One region of the Brevibacillus nigriterrae genome, then DNA from elsewhere that is predicted to be linked to it. Evidence: riboswitches for the same ligand, from Rfam matches in the RefSeq annotation. Region 1 holds a riboswitch; the other holds the start of a gene.

The links. A riboswitch is a leader RNA that binds a small molecule or an ion and turns the genes downstream of it on or off. The one in region 1 is predicted to bind cyclic di-AMP.
Region 2: linked by a shared signal. The riboswitch ahead of ACPW7N_RS18350 (Na-translocating system protein MpsC family protein) and the one ahead of ACPW7N_RS18030 (3D domain-containing protein) in region 1 are both predicted to bind cyclic di-AMP.

What each region holds. Positions count from the first base shown of each region.
Region 1 covers NZ_JBNCMT010000025.1:44,899-49,757, reverse strand. Annotated here, with positions in the region: gene ACPW7N_RS18045 (hypothetical protein) at 1-739, shown strand, start outside; gene ACPW7N_RS18040 (methyl-accepting chemotaxis protein) at 761-1,705, shown strand; gene ACPW7N_RS18035 (hypothetical protein) at 1,848-2,057, shown strand; cyclic di-AMP (ydaO/yuaA leader) riboswitch at 2,181-2,418, shown strand; gene ACPW7N_RS18030 (3D domain-containing protein) at 2,419-3,078, shown strand; gene ACPW7N_RS18025 (class I SAM-dependent methyltransferase) at 3,158-3,856, opposite strand; gene hppD (4-hydroxyphenylpyruvate dioxygenase) at 4,080-4,859, shown strand, end outside.
Region 2 covers NZ_JBNCMT010000026.1:21,396-26,254, reverse strand. Annotated here, with positions in the region: gene ACPW7N_RS18365 (deoxyribonuclease IV) at 1-503, opposite strand, end outside; gene ACPW7N_RS18360 (methylated-DNA--[protein]-cysteine S-methyltransferase) at 691-1,209, shown strand; gene ACPW7N_RS18355 (hypothetical protein) at 1,320-1,517, opposite strand; gene ACPW7N_RS18350 (Na-translocating system protein MpsC family protein) at 1,539-1,913, opposite strand; cyclic di-AMP (ydaO/yuaA leader) riboswitch at 2,053-2,198, opposite strand; cyclic di-AMP (ydaO/yuaA leader) riboswitch at 2,431-2,577, shown strand; gene ACPW7N_RS18345 (potassium-transporting ATPase subunit F) at 3,119-3,196, shown strand; gene kdpA (potassium-transporting ATPase subunit KdpA) at 3,231-4,859, shown strand, end outside.

The DNA of each region.
Region 1 (4,859 bases):
AAAACATAGAACCCAAAAGCGCGTGGATGGAGACGTGAGCCTTTTTTGGATAATGGGATTGCTTTTTTCTGTCTTCGTACTTTTGTTTGAGTTCTTTATAAAGATACCTGAGCAAGCCGAATGGTTGCAAGAGATGGAAATGGCACTGTTCAGTGCAAGCTTTACCCTGCTCGCTTTCTACCTGCTTGGACTGACGTTTGTTTTTTCACGGCAAGAGGAAGCAGGTCTGGTCAATCATCAAATCATCATCTATGTATGGTTGGGAGCCATTTTGTTTCACTTGTTTCTCATGATCTATAACGTGGGTAATGAACATGTCTACAAGGCCGGCATCATTCTTTTTTTGGGCCCGCTGTTTCTCACCATTTTTCATTTTATCACGTATCTCGCAGCTTTGCGTGAATCTCGCAGGCAAGAGAGTCTGGCTACTTCTGCTTCCTATGAACGAAGCGCCTACCAGTACATTTTAGAGGCAACGAAGGTACATAGTGAAATTGTCCGTCTCAAGACCTTGTACCCAGAAGTCGATCAGATGCTCAATGCAAATGAATTTCATGGAAAAATGGATCGGTTTATTCTTGAAATGCAACAATTCCTGCAAGCAGAACGGTTTGAACGCAAAGATGTGGAAATGTTAGAAGGTCATTATTATTTCCTGGAAAACTTGCTTACTCTTGCGAAACAACATCCAGGAGTGATGGAATCAAGAGTTTTTGGGCATCGAGATGTGCAATCGTAAATATATATTGGAGGGACCAGTATGTTTTGGAAAAAGAATAAAAGTGTGGAAGCAGAAGTAGCAGCAACGATTCAAGCACCGACGCCAGTGGTAAATAATGCTGAAAAGGAACTCAAAAAAGAGATACAAAGCCAGTATGAACGAATGGGCAGAATTATTCATCAGCACGGAATCGTAAACAATCAACATGGAGAGCTTGCCAGACTAACCAATCGGGTGAAAAATACGGTTGAACAGATTCAATCCATTAGCGAAGCATCAGACCAATCGGCCAACCAGTTATTCGCACGAGGCGAGAAGTTAACCGGGATCTCCAATCAATCGGTCGTCCGCTCTCAGGAAGGGAAAAAGGCGTTGGAGGATGTGGTTTCTGTCATAGCTACATTGGAACAGGAATCCGCTCAAAGCTCGCTTTCCATGAGTCGTCTGGAGGAACGTTCCACCGAGATTACCAGCATCGTTCAGGTAATCAGTGATATCGCCAGCCAGACCAATTTGCTTGCTCTCAATGCGGCAATTGAAGCAGCTCGTGCAGGAGAACAGGGACGTGGTTTTGCGGTTGTTGCCGATGAGGTTCGTAAATTGGCAGAAATGACGGCGAATTCTACGAAAAGCATCGCCCAACTGATTGAAACCATCCAGCAAGAGACCAAGGTTGCACTGTCCAATTCTGAAAAAAGCACTACCGCTATCAAGAGTGGTTTAACTATTACAAAAGTTGCATCCGAGAAAATGGATGAAATCGTAGATGCATTTGGCAAAGTAAGTGAAGAGGTTGGCGGTGTAATGACGATCATCCGCAACCAGAAAGCACTTGCTGATGATATTGCCGAGCAGACCACCCAAGCCAAGGGATTGCTTGATGAAGTGCACGACCAAATTGTCCTGCATGTGAAAGAAGCAAGCGTAGTGGACGAAGCATTGGAAGAGAGCGTCAAAGAACTGAAGAATATGCTTAAAGGATAATCGAGGTAGTGATAAAGGACTATTGGCCAGATTTGGGGCCGTAGTCTTTTTTTTGTAAAATTACCTTCAAATCTGTATTGAAACTACCTCAAGAATAAGTTATGGTTATTCGATATGAAATTCTCAAAAAGGTGTGGAATAAATGATCAAGACGATACAGATTAACGGCACTCCGGTTTTGTTTGTGGTAAATAAGGACTACTTCGTTACCAGTCAAACCGGACGGACAATCAAGGGAAAACTAACAGAGATCGGCTCTGAATCATTACAGTTCGAATGTCCCATTCCTGGGGGGAAAGTTCAGCGACAATCGATCGAGATCAATCAAATTGTGGAAGCGAAGAAATTTTAGTCAGTCACTTCAGGTTCCATCATTACCATATTTTGATCATTTGCGTGCTGGTAACATTATGCTAACTTGAATAGAGTACCGCGATCATATCCAACTTTTTGGAAATCGTCGGTACGTTTTTGCAAAAAAAATTAGCCGAAACTTGAAAAAGTGCGGGGGACAAGCATTCGTTCAGTGGCAATCACTTGAGCGGATGCAAATAAGGATTTCTGCTTTTTGAAATCCTTTGGGGTGAATTGCGATAAGATCAAATTCAAAAAGGAGGATGTTTTCCGGACTTTTTGAAATTCCTCTTATGCAACGGGTTACTCCTTAATCCGAATCCGACAGCTAACCTCGTAGGCTCAGGAGGAGAGTATAATTGAAGAAAAGCTTTTCCAGAACCCTGCTTGCAGTAAGCTTGGGGTTGTTACTCACGGGCATGTCATCCAGTGCATTTGCTGCTGAAGACACGCATGTGATCGCAAAGGGAGATACCTTCTGGAAAATCTCCAAGTTGTATCAGCTTTCACTGAAAGAATTGTTGAAAGCAAATGACGAGAAAGACCCGAATCGACTTGTTCCTGGAGCGGTTATTCAACTTCCAGAACAGCCAAAACAACAAGAAGTGCCTCAGCCAAAGGCGCTATCAGCAGAGAAAAAGGAACAAGCAGCGAAAGCCGTACCGACCGTCACCACTTATGCAGGAAAGACAGTCCACTATGAACGGATAATTGCTGCCAAAGCAACAGCTTATACAGCATCGGCCGCCGAGAACGGAGGCTACGCTGGGCGGGATTATTTCGGAAACCAACTAAAAGTGGGAAGTATTGCAGTCGACCCATCTATTATTCCACTAGGTTCTACCGTTTACATAACGGGGTACAAGGCGAATCCAGTGATTGGCAGCGGAATAATGGGGAAAGCCGTGGATATCGGAAGTGCGGTAAAAGGCCCTAAAGTCGATATTTTCATTCCAGGTTTGGAACATGCGATTGATTTTGGGATTCAAAACGTAAAGGTCTACGTTTTGAAAAAGTAACAAATGACAAAATGAAGCCCACCTCGACTGTGCGAACGTACAAGTCGGGTGGGCATTTTTTTTCGTATGTAACAAACCTTCAAGAGGAAACTTTTCGTAACGCAAGCAAAGTCAAAAAGCTGAGCGCCTGCTGAAGCTCTAGTGACAAATGTTCGGCAAGCTCAGGAGTTACACCTTCTTTGTACACGGGCTGTTCTACAATCAATTCAAAACCATTTTCCAGTGCGAGCTGACTGGCTTCCCATGGCATCAAGGTGTTTTGGATCGTAGGTTCACCGTACAGTCTGCGATAACTGTGTGTCCGTGGCGCAGCGGTCGGGCCAAGGATGCCTAGGAGCAATACTCCACCTGGTTTCAACAACCGTGACAATTCGTGCAATGTGTAGAGAGGAGATTCTGTCCATTCAATTACGTTAATTGCCAGTATACCGGCAAAGGAAGATGAATGATAGGGCAACTGAGTGACGTCACCTGTGTCGAATGAAAGAGCAAGCTGTGGCTGAAACCTCTCTCTGGCAAGCTCCACCATTTCCTCTGACAAATCTACCCCAGTAACTGTATACCCTTGCACCGCCAGTTTCCAACTGCCATAGCCATCTCCACAACCAGCATCAAGAACAGCCCCTGATTCAGGACGAACCAGCTTTGTAAAGAGGGGGAGTACTGTTTTACGGCTGCCGGATTCCCACATATTTTCGCTGCGAGAATGCCAATCGGCGGCGTTGTGATTCCATTGCTTTAGAACACTCGAATTCCAGTTGCTTTTTTTACTTTGCATAAAGTGGCTCCTTTCAATGGTCAGCAGAAATGGAGAATAGCAATAATTCAATCATACCATAGATTCCCATTTGTTTTGGAGTGGTTTCAAGAGTGGCGTAGAATACTAGAGGACTTCTTTAATGGATAAAAGCTTTTAAGCGTCACCCCACACTCTTGCACTGGTAAGCGCTTCCATTATAATTGTAAGAAAAATGTGATATTTATCACAGGAGGCTGAGTGAATGAGCACAACTGACTTTTTTCCAATTCAGGATTGGGATTATGTGGAGCTATATGTAGGCAATGCCAAACAGGCTATGCATTTCTTCACGAAAGCATTTGGCTTTGAAGCGTTTGCCTATGCCGGTTTGGAAACAGGCTCTCGTGAAAAGGTTTCCTATGTACTGAAACAAAATCACATCACCTTTGTCCTGTCCGGCGCACTTGCCCCAGAACATCCGATTGCTGAATTCATCAGGAAACATGGTGAGGGCGTAAAAGATATCGCTCTTCGTGTCGAAGACTGTGAAAAAGCATTCCATGAAGCAGTAACTCGTGGAGCCATTCCAATCAGTGAGCCAACCGAATACTCGGATGAATTCGGAACAGTGAAAAAAGCTACCATTGCCACGTATGGTGACACCATCCACTCGTTTATCGAGAGAAGCAACTACAAGGGAGCGTTTTTCCCCGAATTCAAGGCATATGAATCGCCTTTCAAGGGAGAGAGCACGGGTTTGATTGGCATTGACCACATTGTCGGCAATGTAGAGGTGATGGATGAGTGGGTTGGCTATTACGAAAAAGTCATGGGCTTTACAGCTACTCAAAACTTCGATGATGACGATATCTCAACCGAATACTCTGCCTTGATGTCCAAAGTGATGCAAAGTGGTACTGGACGGATCAAATTCCCGATTAACGAGCCAGCAGAGGGACGACGCAAATCTCAAATTCAGGAGTTCCTTGACTTCTACAAAGGACCTGGCGTCCAGCATATTGCTCTTTTGACCAACGATATT
Region 2 (4,859 bases), on a different contig from region 1:
ACTTTTTCCATTATCGCTGCGATTTCCTCGAAGCTGCGGCCGATTTCTGTTCCTTTGCCAGCCATTGTCTCCAGGGCGATATTGACATTCGTATCTTTGACGCCATCCAAAACCTCGTTCAGCCCTTCTGCAATACGGGCCACTCCGAATTCAGCATCTTTGTCAGTGAAGGCACCAGGGTGCAGCACGATATTTTTCACACCGAGGTAGTCTGTTCGCCGAATTTCTTCTTGCAGAAAGCGAACGGCAATCTCATACGTTTCTTCTTTGTAGGAGCCCAAATTAACGATATAGGGAGCATGTACGACGATTTCGCTCATTCCGTGCTTGTCCATCACAGCTTTGCCTTCATTCACGAATTGATCTTCGATTGGTTTACGCCGTGTATTTTGCGGGGCACCCGTATATATCATGAAAGTTGTCGAGCCGTAGCTGGCAGCTTCTTCAGCCGCATTCAACAGCCCTTTTCCAGAGAATGATACATGTGATCCGATTTTTAACATGGAAAAGAAACCTCCTTCATCATTTTGAAAGATCAATATCTCTTAACTAAAAAGTAACGTAAGACTTTTAATTCGTCCACTTGGAAAACAGTTTGCAGTTTCGCTATCTTGCTTTTCCATTCGCAAATGAGTACAGATCAAGATGAACAGAGGTATACTGGAAAAAAATAAGTGGAGGTTCGATCTGATGATAGCGCAAATATACTGGACATTGTTGAACCATGAAAATTGGAATATGTACATTGCTGCAACGTCAAGTGGGCTTTGTTATGTAGGGTCTCCGAATCAACCATTGGAAGAATTGATAGATTGGGTAGCCTCCCGTTTCTCGGGGAGCCAGATTGTTCAGGATGATGCCACATTACAACCCTATGTGACAGAACTAAATGAGTATTTTCAAGGAAAACGCAAGGAATTTACGATCCCGTTTGATTATCGGGGCACACCGTTTCAAGTTGTTGTCTGGAAAGCACTGTGCGAAATTCCTTATGGACAAACCAAGTCATATACAGACATTGCAGAAATGATTCAAAAACCATCATCCGTTCGTGCAGTTGGGGCGGCAATCGGAGCGAATCCGGTATTAATCACCATACCATGTCATCGGGTGATTGGCAAAAACGGCGCACTCACTGGCTATCGGGGCGGTTTGGAAATGAAGGGTAAGCTTCTTCAGCTGGAAAACGAAAACAAGGGTTATGCATAAGCGTCGACAAAACAAAAAGTCTCTTCGCAGGCATGCCATATACCCCTCTCTGGAATATTTTTGTCAATAGAGAAGGATATATGTGCTTTTGCCTGGAAGAGCGGGCTTGCTTACTGCGTTATACTGATCTGTTTAATCGTAATGTCTGTTATCAGTTTAATATGACCGTCTTTCATCTTTAACTCCGCCATCGTGAAATCAGGGCTTGCCCAGATGATCGTGCCAACGAATTTCTCTGATTTTTTTGTATTGACGACAACTTGTTTCCCCACGGCTTCTTTTATCTGGCTATGAATATTTAATAGCAAGTTGGCTCCCTCCAACAGTTTCTATGAGTGAAATAATCGCTCTACATCTTTATCCATAATAAACACTTCAATTCGTTCTCCCATTTTGGTGCTGATGTCACTATGACTCGAGAGAACTTTGCACCCGGTGAATTGTTCCACGATCCCTTCGAATTGCTGGCTGTACATTTCACGTAATACCTGGCGCATTTTTTTAACGAGCTTTCTTCCTGTTTCATTGGTAACCAGATGCTTTTCTTCAACGGTCAGTACACCCTTGAAGCGCAAGATCACCATATCACCTACGATATAGGTTTTGGCTTCCTGTGGTCCTCGTCCAATCAGATCACGTTGAAATTTGATAAAGGCTTCACTTAAATCAGCTTCCAATTTCTTTTTGGCCGATTGTTTGTTCATGCTTCCCTCCATTTAGTGAACAACTGGCATGTACTTCAGTAAAACATCAAGAAAAAAGCCACAAAGAAGAGAGATCTCTTCTCGTGGCTTTGCAGGCAACACGAAACACACCTACTAAAAAAGGTGTCTGTGGAAAGGATCCTCCTCTCTACACGCTTACGAGGTTAGCTGACGGATTCGGACGTGAGAGTCGCCCTACTCAGTATCTGAGATTCACCCCTGGGACTAAAAAAGTCCAATTTGGTTCCCCCGCTCTTCACTTTGAAGACTAAGCGATCTAAGAATGATATGAAATTATCGTTGCGTTATGTATATTACTCCGATAAATGGAGCTTGTAAAGATGGTCTTTTTAAAGAAATAAAAAAAGGAGAAATCGAGAGAACAAACTAGCAAGACTAAGAAATCAGGAGATTCATCCGCTTTCATTCGCAAAAAATAGAGCGATTTGGCAGAAATTTGACAAAAACGACCATTAACAAGCAGAAAAACCAGACGTATAATAAGCGTCAAACGATAATTGCAAATCGGCCTAGTCCCGGGGCACTCGGGAACGGAGGAACCAATCTTTTGGGGTTAATCTTGCACAATTGTGTGAGAAGGATGAGAAAGCTCTTTCGCCATCCTACCCGTCAGCTAACTTCGTCGGCTAAAGCGAAGGAGGTCACAAGACCGCCTGAATCGAGAAGGTCTTTTTTTGCTGCAGTTTTCGTGGCAAGATGTCCCTTTTCGAGCTGAATTTGTAGGTCTTTTTTTCGTGAAAAACGTCTAGACGTTTTTCATAAAAGTCGATAAGACCGCTTGCGGGCAACAAAACGGTCATGACCGTTTTGTTTGGGTGAAAAGAATAACAACTGATCCTGGAACTAGTACAGGGAGACGGAACGCAAAGAGGGCACATCGTGCTGGCTGGGCGTTAGGTAGACCAATGAGTGCTTTTTCTCCGACAGTTGAACCAACGTAATGGATTGCCTTAGTAGGAAGACAGCTTCTTCCGGCCAGGGTTCTCATCTGCGTTGCTTCAATTCGGGGTAAGAGTAGGCATTGGTCTATTTTTTTACACAAAAAACACCGCGTAGGTGGGGAACAAAGGAGGATTTGCAGTGGATTTCATATCGATTGGGTTAATTTTGTTATCATTTCTGCTGTTTTACGGCACGATTGTTTTTTTTGACAAAGTAATCAGTGAACAGGGAGGTAAAGACAGATGATCATCTTGCTGATTCTGGTAATTGGGGTAGCCTTGTATCTTGGTCACGCTTTACTATACCCGGAAAAGTACTAAGGACGCAGTTTATTGACTGTGAGGAGGAAATATTGTGGACTTTATTCAAATAGCCGTCGTTTTAGGTCTGGTCATTCTGTTTGCCATACCAATGGGGCGTTATATTGTTCGAGCTTTTTCACTTGAGACAACTGGTCTGGACCGAATGTTTGGCGGTTTCGAGAAAGGAATTTATGCATTGTCTGGTATTCAGGCAAAAGATATGACCTGGAAGGAATATGCCAAAGCACTGCTGCTGGTAAACCTGGTCATGGGATTGCTTGCTTACCTTCTTCTTCGTTTGCAAGGGATTTTACCGTTTAATCCAAATGGAATCACCGCAATGGAACAATTCCTGTCATTCAATACGGCTACAAGCTTTTTAACCAATACCAACCTTCAACATTACAGTGGGGAGACAGGATTATCTTACTTGTCTCAAATGGTTGTCATTATGTATCTCATGTTTACGACACCTGCTACGGGGCTTGTTGCAGCCATTGCTTTTATGCGTGGTGTGACGGGACAGAGAAGCTTGGGGAACTTTTATGTAGACCTGGTGCGAGCTCACACTCGTATTCTGCTTCCGCTTTCTGTTATCGTGGGGCTGCTTCTCGTATCGCAAGGGGTGCCGCAAACCCTTCAACCAACTGCCGTTGCGACAACTTTGCAAGGAGCAGAGCAGCAAATCGCACGAGGTCCCGTCGCTGCGCTTGAATCAATTAAACATATAGGAACCAATGGTGGCGGACATTTTGGAGTAAACTCGGCTCATCCGTTTGAAAATCCCAATGGGTTCACAAATATTCTTGAAATCATCTCGATGTTCCTGATTCCGACTGCCTTGCCTTTTGCATTTGGATTCATGGCTCAAAGCCGCAAACAAGGCTTCATCATTTTTGCAGCAATGGGCTTGATGTTCCTCGGTTTCCTCGGGCTTGCCTACTTCAACGAGCTGAACGGAAATCCAGCGTTAGCCCAGACAGGCTTGTCACAAGAGATGGGCAGTATGGAAGGAAAAGAAGTCAGATTTGGAATTGCCCAAAGTGCCTTGTTTACTGCAGTTACAACGGCTGCTACTACCGGTACGGTGAACAACATGCATGATACCTTGACGCCATTGGGAGGTCTAGTACCACTGGCTCAAATGATGCTTAACTGCGTTTTCGGTGGAGACGGGGTTGGAACGATGAATATCCTGATGTACGCCATTCTCGCCGTATTTCTGGCTGGTTTGATGGTTGGACGCACACCTGAATTCCTCGGACGCAAGATTGAGGGCAAGGAAATGAAGCTGATCGCCATTACGATTCTCGTGCATCCGTTGATCATCCTGTTGCCTTCAGCGATTGCACTGGCTACAGAGATGGGGACAGCAGCGATTTCAAATCCGGGCTTCCATGGAATTACACAGGTGGTTTACGAATTCACATCATCTGCAGCCAACAACGGTTCCGGGTTTGAAGGTTTGGGTGACAACACACCGTTTTGGAACATTTCAACAGGACTGGTCATGCTCTTTGGGCGTTACCTCTCGATTATTGCCTTGTTGGCAGTTGCTGGTTCACTTTTGGCGAAAACTCCAGTACCTGAGACATTGGGCACTTTCCGAACAGACAACAGTGTATTCATGGTCATTCTGCTCGCTACTGTTCTGATTGTTGGGGCATTGACGTTCTTCCCC